DNA from 2 places in the Erysipelothrix sp. HDW6B genome. Region 2 is predicted to be linked to the other one. Evidence: a T-box and tRNA genes for the amino acid it is inferred to sense, from the RefSeq annotation. Region 2 holds a T-box; the other holds one or more tRNA genes.
What was found. The T-box of region 2 lies ahead of ileS (isoleucine--tRNA ligase). A T-box ahead of a tRNA ligase gene usually reads a tRNA of that ligase, here a tRNA-Ile.
Positions count from the first base shown of each region.

Region 1: it has a tRNA-Ile gene. The T-box ahead of ileS (isoleucine--tRNA ligase) is inferred to sense a tRNA for this amino acid. The anticodon was not compared.

Region 1 is NZ_CP049860.1:761,187-765,798, reverse strand. It holds gene G7061_RS03830 (thiamine pyrophosphate-dependent dehydrogenase E1 component subunit alpha) at 1-516, opposite strand, end outside; gene G7061_RS03825 (alpha/beta fold hydrolase) at 719-1,555, opposite strand; tRNA gene G7061_RS03820 (tRNA-Ala) at 1,781-1,856, opposite strand; tRNA gene G7061_RS03815 (tRNA-Ala) at 1,898-1,973, opposite strand; tRNA gene G7061_RS03810 (tRNA-Ile) at 1,997-2,073, opposite strand; gene G7061_RS03805 (rhodanese-like domain-containing protein) at 2,369-2,638, shown strand; gene G7061_RS03800 (rhodanese-like domain-containing protein) at 2,648-2,929, shown strand; tRNA gene G7061_RS03795 (tRNA-Ala) at 3,113-3,188, opposite strand; tRNA gene G7061_RS03790 (tRNA-Ile) at 3,215-3,291, opposite strand; gene G7061_RS10950 (CatB-related O-acetyltransferase) at 3,458-4,111, opposite strand; gene rpsI (30S ribosomal protein S9) at 4,298-4,612, opposite strand, start outside.
Region 2 is NZ_CP049860.1:866,328-870,939, forward strand. It holds gene G7061_RS04430 (zinc dependent phospholipase C family protein) at 1-20, shown strand, start outside; gene hpf (ribosome hibernation-promoting factor, HPF/YfiA family) at 53-595, shown strand; gene G7061_RS04440 (cell division protein SepF) at 656-1,060, shown strand; gene G7061_RS04445 (DivIVA domain-containing protein) at 1,066-1,545, shown strand; T-box leader at 1,514-1,729, shown strand; gene ileS (isoleucine--tRNA ligase) at 1,764-4,481, shown strand; gene G7061_RS04455 (RNA methyltransferase) at 4,484-4,612, shown strand, end outside.

The DNA of each region.
Region 1 (4,612 bases), 110 kb from region 2:
AATATAGGTTAGGGCTACATTTTTCTTATTATTTTTTTTCAACCCTAAACCAACACCTGTTGCTTGGATAATTTGAGCCCCAATGATAACTTGTGGTGGGAACGATTTAATGTCTTTGTCATATGAGAATCCATTAGTATGACCAATATACCAGTTCATTGCTTGAGACATTGGAACACCATGGCGGATCATCGGTGGAACATCCCGGTAACTTGGTAACAACCAATCACCTTTTTCTAAGACATATTGACTGATCAACTGACTTGCTTCCTGGCCTTCTGTTGGCGGAAGATTTCCAATAATTCCTTGACGGCTAAGAATACTGACTCGATTATTGTATTCTCGACCCCACACCATAATTTCCATCATTTCAACAAGTTGATCATCAGTGAGTTCTGGCATATAAGCCTCATTCACAATTTTTCCAGTTTCGTCCATGATTTGAAATAAATCTGGAAGTTTGTTCGATTCTTCTAGAATCTCTTTAAAATCTAATACTTTACTTTTTTTAGACATACGATTTCCTCTCTTTTTCGCATTTAAAAATGACAGCAATAAACTTCTGACTTCCTGAAACTTAGAATTGTAAGCGCTAACAACTTCTACCCAAATTATAGTTTGTATGCCCTTTCATGACCAATAGAAAATATTTTAACCTATAAAAAAAATTTATAGGTTAATAAAAAAGCTGAAGAACGAATGTTCCTCAGCTTCATGATTACATAATTAAATCTAGATATTTTTTATATTGTATTGGTTCTTCTAGCATTGGGTTATGGCCACTGGCTTGAAACTGACCATAAGTTATGTTTGCATTGTCAAAGACAATGTCTTTCCATAAACTTGTCGGTGCAACTAAATAGTCATATGGTGACAAGAGAAGCAAGACCGGTTTTTGATACCTCTCAAAAAATGATACCGTATCGAACGTTGCAAATGCTTCACCCCACAAATGATCTAAAGCAGGCATGTTATTGACAACATCATCCCACAAGTATGCACCATCAAATGTATAATTATAAAAACTGTGCGCTTGCATCGCTATATTCATCAATGAGAAACGCTCAGATTCATAATCTTGAACCGACGCTTGGAAGGTTTCCCATGCTTGATAAAACGTTGCTTTACGTTCTACTGATGCCGTGTCTTCAAAGTATTGAATGCTTCCTTGTTGTCTTTTGGCTGTATTAGTTGGCGCTAGGTTTGATAGTATTAGTGTCGCCACATGATCAGGATATGCTCTCGCATAGGCCATAGCCATGAATCCGTGTCCAGAGTGACCCAACACGTGCATCTTGTCGATTCCAAGTATAATACGCATTGCCTCAATGTCTTCAACAATTACATCAAGACTATAGGGCGCTCCATCATCTACAGATTTTGAAAAACCTCTGTGGTCTGCAAAGACAAAGTTAGTCGAATCAAAAATTGAGTCAGCAAAGAGTTTGGGATAATATACCGAACTACCGATTACAAATATCGGAGTATCTGTATCCTTTCTCATATCATTAATATTTAGTGTGTAACCATCTCGGTTAATTGATAATTTATTCATTGTTTTTCTCCTTTTATTTTTAAATGAATTGTGTCGTTTAAAATTGAAAGAAGTAAATTATTTATGCTACTTCAATCAATTATCAAAAATTGAGTAGCTATACGCTTTTACACGCTTATCTATACCGAAATACATAGTATCAACTCCTTAAGGAGATATTATAACCAATAATTTATATAAGGTCAAAAAAAGACCATCTTACGATGGTCTGTGATTTACAATTTATGGTGGAGCTTAGCGGGATCGAACCGCTGACCTCCTGCGTGCAAGGCAGGCGCTCTCCCAGCTGAGCTAAAGCCCCATAATTTGGTTACAGATACTGTAACCATTCAATTGTAAATTTGGTGGAGCTTAGCGGGATCGAACCGCTGACCTCCTGCGTGCAAGGCAGGCGCTCTCCCAGCTGAGCTAAAGCCCCAAATATTTAGCAATCATTAGAAATGGTGGGCCTGAATGGATTCGAACCAGCGACCTCACCCTTATCAGGGGTGCGCTCTAACCAACTGAGCTACAGGCCCATATCTTGACTGCTTAATTAATATACCATTATGACCTCTAAGTGTCAACAAATTTTGAACAATATCAGTCAAAAAAAGAGAACTTTATTTTCCATTTGAATTCCTATCTGAAAAACCTACAAACTTAGCACACTTTAGCCGATTATTAAGTACCACCATCCATAGTGTACGCCGCTTTTTAAACGCGCTACTAAATCCATAAAATTGTTGAAATCGAACCCTTCTTATGAGCATATTACTTTACCAAATATACCCCTTAGGGTATATTATATTCATGAAATCAAGGAGGCAATCAATGTTTTTCAATAAAGTTCCATCAGTTGCTTATCACGAATTACCTGCAAATGCAGTCATTATAGACGTTCGCGAACGGCATGAGTACCAACAACGTAAACTACCCCGGACAAAAAATGTACCTTTGAGTCAGCTTGACGGGTTTCAAAGTTCAAAAACAGTCTATGTAATCTGTGCAAGCGGCTCGAGGAGTAAACGTGCTGTAAAATCATTACGCAAGCGCAATATTGACGCCATTAACATTCACGGCGGCATGATGCACATACGTTAGGAGATAATTATGTTTCAAACTATACTCATCAATGAGTTCAAATACAATCAACAGGAACATCACATTATTGATGTTCGCGAACCTATTGAGTTTGCTATGGGTTCAATCCCAAATGCACTCAATATCCCTTTACAGACGATCCCTTACAATTTAGGATTACTGGATAAGAGTAAAACTTATCACATTGTTTGCCAAAGTGGGTCCCGTTCTTATACTGCGGCACAATTTTTAGCGCAACAAGGGTATAAAGTCGTCAATATGTTAGGTGGCATGTCTGCATATCGCGGATAAAAAAACATCCATTTAGGATGTTTTTTTATGGGTTTGTCCTGTGTCTAATGATAAACACACCACCTAATCAATTTTTGACTATGTTATTTATTTATTTGACTATGTTATTTATTTATTTGACTATGTTATTTATTTAATTGAATAAAAAAACTTTCTTCATCAGAAAGTTGATTTCACAATTTATGGTGGAGCTTAGCGGGATCGAACCGCTGACCTCCTGCGTGCAAGGCAGGCGCTCTCCCAGCTGAGCTAAAGCCCCATATATTTTGTTATTACTTAAAGAAATGGTGGGCCTGAATGGATTCGAACCAGCGACCTCACCCTTATCAGGGGTGCGCTCTAACCAACTGAGCTACAGGCCCATTTCTGACTGCCTTAATAATATACCACTCGCATTTAGGGGTGTCAACCGGAATTGAACTTTATTTCTTAATATCTCAAATATTTGAGAAATCACATCAAACACCGCTTAAAATTACACTATTATAACTGTAAGAAAGGCGCCATCATCAGATGAACGCCTTTTATTTATGTTAAATTATAACGCAGTGCAAATTGATACAATGCGTTTACATCTCCACTTGAAATGTAAGGCAATGCTAAGACAATAATATCATGAGGCCACGTATACCAAGCAATCTCATTTAACATCAAAATCTCTGACTCACTGAAGCGCATTCTAAGGCGTTTCGCAGGATTGCCGCCTACAACTTCATAATCCGCTACATCACGCGTTACAACCGCTCCAGACGCGATAATAGCACCATTCCCGATTGTTACGCCAGGCATAATTGTTGCTCCCATCCCGATCCATGAGTCGTGCCCAATTATTGTATTACCTTTCGGTGAATACGATGCCTGAATCGTTTCCGCGAATGGATAGAGCGAAATCCATTCTGTATTATGGTTATTGTTTCCTCCCATAAGAATTACGACTCCACTAGCAATGCAGACATAGTTTCCAATTATTAATCGATCCAGTTCCCATTGATTGGATTCAATTGGATTAAACAACGTCCTTGAAAATGCATCTCCCCATAAAAAGCGGACACATCCATCTTCAAAATCATTAGACCCATAATAGCCAGAATAATACGAATATTCTCCGACCTCAATTAGGGGATTAGTAATTATATCTTTTAAGTATCTTGGCTCTGACCAATGTCGATAATCAATTTTCATGTTTATACCTCTCTTCTATCGATTTTTACTTAGAAGAGAGCACGACCACTGCGACATTTCGGAGCTGTTTTAATTTTCGAATCAACTCATCACCTCATTTGTTTAATTATTATGCCATAATTTTACGTCATGTCAAATAAAAAGACTTCCCAAAGGAAGTCTTGATAGTCTCTAAAGTTAATAGTATTAACGTTTTGAGAATTGTGGTGCACGACGAGCGCCGCGAAGACCTGGTTTTTTACGTTCTTTAGCACGTGGGTCACGTGTAACGAATCCAGCTGCTTTGAGGGCAGGACGGTAATCTGCTGATGCTTCGATTAAAGCACGAGTAATTCCGTGACGGATTGCTCCGGCTTGACCTGTAAGTCCTCCACCTTTAACGTTAACATTAACGTCAAATTGGTCAACAGTTGATGTCACTTCAAAAGGTGAACGAACTGTCATTTGTAATAATTCTGAAGGCAAATGCGCTTCAATAGGTTTGTGGTTAATTGTAATAAC
Region 2 (4,612 bases):
ATTACAATAGTATTTATTAAATCTATAACACTATAATAGGGAGGGTTTTATTATGTTAATCAGTATTCATGGAAAAAACGTCGACATTACAGAGGCGATGTACACAGCAGTAGAGGAAAAATTGGAATTCTTACACAAGTATTTCGAAATTGACGATACATGGCGTGCAAACGTTGTTGTTAATACATACCCAACAGGCGTTAAAGTTGAAGTAACTATTACTTCAAAAATCGGACCATTACGTGCAGAAGTAATGACCGAAGATTTCTATGCTGCTCTTGATAAAGTAGTCCATAAATTAGAAGATCAAATTCGTCGTCATAAGACACGTATTTCTAAGAAAAACCGTGAAGGCTTATCACAAGCATTCATTTCAATGATCGAAGATCAAGAAGCAGAAACAAAACAAAACGAAGAAGCAGAATTAGTAAGAACCAAAACAATTGCTGCAGAAAAAATGGACCTAAGCGATGCAATCTTAAACATGGAAATGCTTGGTCATACATTCTTCATTTATACTGATGATGAAACCAATGAAGTAGCTGTTGTTTACAAGCGTTTAGATGGTGACTATGGTCTACTTGAGGTAGAATAACAAAATTTATTTTAAGTTCAGTAGAAAAAATGCTATAATTACACAAATGGAGGTTTGGATATGAGCTTTAAAGACAAACTAAAAAACATTCTAACGCCAGTAGAAGATGACGAATACCTGGAATTTTCAGATGATGAGGTAGAAACATTGAGCGATTATGAAGCACCACGCGCAAGCGATGGAACAAAATTACCAAGTGATACAAAGATGGTTCTATTCGAACCAAGATCCTTTGAGGAGTCTGAAGAAGTAGCACGTTACTTAAAAGAAAAACGAGCTGCTGTTGTTAACTTACATCGTTTACAACGTGATTACGCACAGCGTACAATTGACTTTTTAACAGGTGTCGTCTTTGCACTTGATGGATCAATTCAAAAAATAGGTCATAATGTAATTCTATGTACTCCTAAAACAATTGGTGTACAAGGTGAAATCAGTATGAACCTTGAAGAATTCGATTCTTAGACACTATGTCAAACAATCATGCATTTCGCATTATGAAACAGGGATACGATCGCTTTGAAGTAGATCAGACAATCTCGGAACTAGAACGTGAACGCGTTTTGTTGCAAAAACAAACACAAATCTATAAGAAACAGATTGATACACTCCAAGAACAACGTGACCTCATAAAAAAGAGGTATCAGCAACTTGTTGGCGAAATCACTGTTCGTGAACGAGCATCAGAAGAAATGTCACGCCTTGCCCTTCGTGAAGCAAACGACATTATTGAAAATGCTCATTCAAATGCAGATATGATTGTTCGTGAAGCAATGTCAACATCGCGTCAAGTGCTGGTTGAGATTGCTCGAATTTCAAATGAATCGAACTTGCTTCGTGATGAATTGAAAGATAAAATTAAAAATCTAGAAGAAGCGATTGAAGGACTTGAACTTCCTGAAGCGCCTTATTCATTAATAATTGGCGATGACCAAGACAATAATCAATAAGCATCCCTTGCAGAGACTTCGTGGTTGGTGAGAACGAAGAGGGCCTTATGGGTTTATCACTTGTGAGCTTGTTTCTGAACACTCTATGAATAAAGTAAGAAACACGTCGGCGGCGTTACCGCATTTGAGTGCACAATTTTTTAATTGTGAATTAAGGTGGTACCGCGTCGAAGACGTCCTTATCTAAGGACGTCTTTTTTTGTATATAGGAGGAAATTATGGAATACAAAGATACACTACTGTTACCGAAAACAGAATTTGAGATGAGAGGGAATCTCAGCAAAAAAGAACCACTCATTCAAGCGAAATGGGATGAAGAAAATCTCTATGAAGCAATGCAAACAACCAGAGAAGCAGAAGGTGCGCCACTCTTTGTATTACATGATGGTCCTCCTTATGCGAATGGAAACATTCATATTGGTCATGCATTAAATAGCATTCAAAAAGACTTCATTGTCCGTACAAAATTCATGGCAGGATTTAAGACACCGTTTAGACCAGGTTGGGATACGCATGGATTGCCAATTGAAAATGCGATTCAAAAGCTAGGTGTTGATCGTAAATCAATGCCATTACACGAGTTTAGAGCTCTTTGCGAGAAATATGCACGCGAACAAGTTGCAATTCAAATGAAAGATTTCAAATCTCTTGGGAAAATTGGAGATTACAAGAATCCATACATTACACTCAATAAAGACTATGAAGCACAACAAATTCGTGTCTTTGCTCAAATGGCGCTAAAAGGTATGATCTACAAAGGATTAAAACCTGTTTATTGGTCACCATCCAGTGAGACTGCACTAGCTGAGGCTGAAATCGAATATCAAGATCGACGTGATCCAGCTATCTATATTGCGTTTGATGTGGTTGATGGTAAGGGCGTCGTAGAACAAAATGATAAATTGGTCATTTGGACTACAACACCATGGACTATTCCAGCAAACCTTGCAATTTCAGTTAATCCAGTGATGACTTATGCACGTGTGAAAACTGATAAAGGGGTTCTCGTGATGATGGAATCGCGCATTGAATCCGTAATGAAAGAATTAGAAATTGAAAACTATGAGATTTTGACAACATTCTTGGGGTCAGACATTGAATATGTTACATACAAACACCCACTTTATGACCGTATTTCCCCTGTATTAAATGGTGATCACGTAACTGATGAAGCGGGAACAGGTTGTGTTCATACAGCGCCAGACCACGGGGTAGAAGACTTTGATGTCGCTGCAAAGTATGATATTAAACCGTTTGGACCTGTCGATGCTCAAGGTCACCTTAATGAAAAAACAGGTGAGTTTGCGGGTATGTTCTTTGAGAAAGCAAATAAAGCCGTAACGCTTCGTTTGGAAGAAGAAGGTGCACTTTTAAAAATGGGTTGGATTACTCACAGTTATGCACACGACTGGAGAACGAAGCTTCCAATTATTTACCGTGCAACAACGCAATGGTTTGCATCGATTGATGGCATTCGTCAACAAATTCTTGATGAAATTGCGAATGTTGAGTGGTATCCAAAATGGGGTGAAAAACGTATGCATAATATGATTGCAGATCGTGGCGACTGGACAATATCACGTCAACGTGCGTGGGGTGTTCCAATTCCAATCTTCTACGCAGAAGATGAGACACCAATCATCGATGCAGAAGTCTTTGAACATGTTGCAACGTTATTTGAAGAACATGGTTCAAATATTTGGTTTGAGAAAGAGGCTGCAGAACTGTTGCCTGTTGGTTATACACATCCAAATTCTCCAAATGGAACCTTTACAAAAGAAAAAGATATCATGGATGTTTGGTTTGACTCAGGGTCATCGCATACAGCTGCATTAAATCACAACGAAACACCACTTCCGGTTGATGCATATGCTGAAGGAGCTGACCAATTCCGTGGGTGGTTTAACTCATCACTCATTATTTCTGTCGCGTTGTACGGAATTGCACCTTACAAGGCTGTAATTACGCACGGTTTTATCAAACTGGATTCCGGTGAGAAAATGAGTAAGTCTAAATCGAATGGACTTAGCCCAAATGAAATCACATCCGAAATGGGTGCGGATATTTTACGACTTTGGGTGGGTAGTGTTGATTACCACTCAGACATTACAATGTCAAAAGACCTTTTAAAACAAGTGAGCGAGTCTTACCGCAAGATTCGAAACACATTCCGATTCATGCACGGTAACTTGAACAATTTCAACATTGACACTGACGGTATTGCAATTGAAGATTTATCCTTAATGAACCGTTATGTCTTGAACGAAGCGATTCGTGTAAATAACGAAGGTCGTAAAGCATACGAAGGTTATGATTATCAAAAAGTAACGACAGCAGTTCTTAACTCATTAATTAATACGATGTCGTCATACTATTTAGACTATACAAAGGATATTCTTTACATTGAGAAAGAAGATGATCGAGCACGACGTGAAATTCAAACTGTCATTTATCATACACTCGATACATACTTAAAACTCCTTGCACCAATCTTGCCGCATACAACAGAAGAAATGTATCAAATCTTTAAACCAGAGCAAGGAAGTATTCATCTCACAAAATTTGTCGATATTCAAGATGAGATTATTTCTGAACAAGAAAAAGCAGACATGCAAGATCTCTTTAAGGTTCGCGAAACAGTATTTAAAGCACTTGAAGTCAAACGTGCGGATAAAGAAATTGGAAAATCATTAGAAGCAGCAGTTACAATCTCAATGAATAGCGCGACAATAGAACGTGTCGAGTCTATTCTTGGAAAACATCTAGCACAATGGTTTATTGTGTCACATGTAACACTTGAAGCTATCGAAGGCGAAGCAATTGACGTAGCGGTTACGAAATACGATGGTCATACTTGCCAACGTTGCTGGAATGTTGTAAGTTCAATTAACGATGCAGGATTGTGTGAGCGTTGTGATCACGTCCTTCATAGTTAATTATGAAAATTACATCCGTCAACAACGAAACCATCAAGTCGCTCTTAAAATTATCAAAGAAAAAATATCGTGATGCTAATGGCAAACTTCTTGTCGAAGGAGAACACCTACTTCAAGAAGTGAAGGCATCT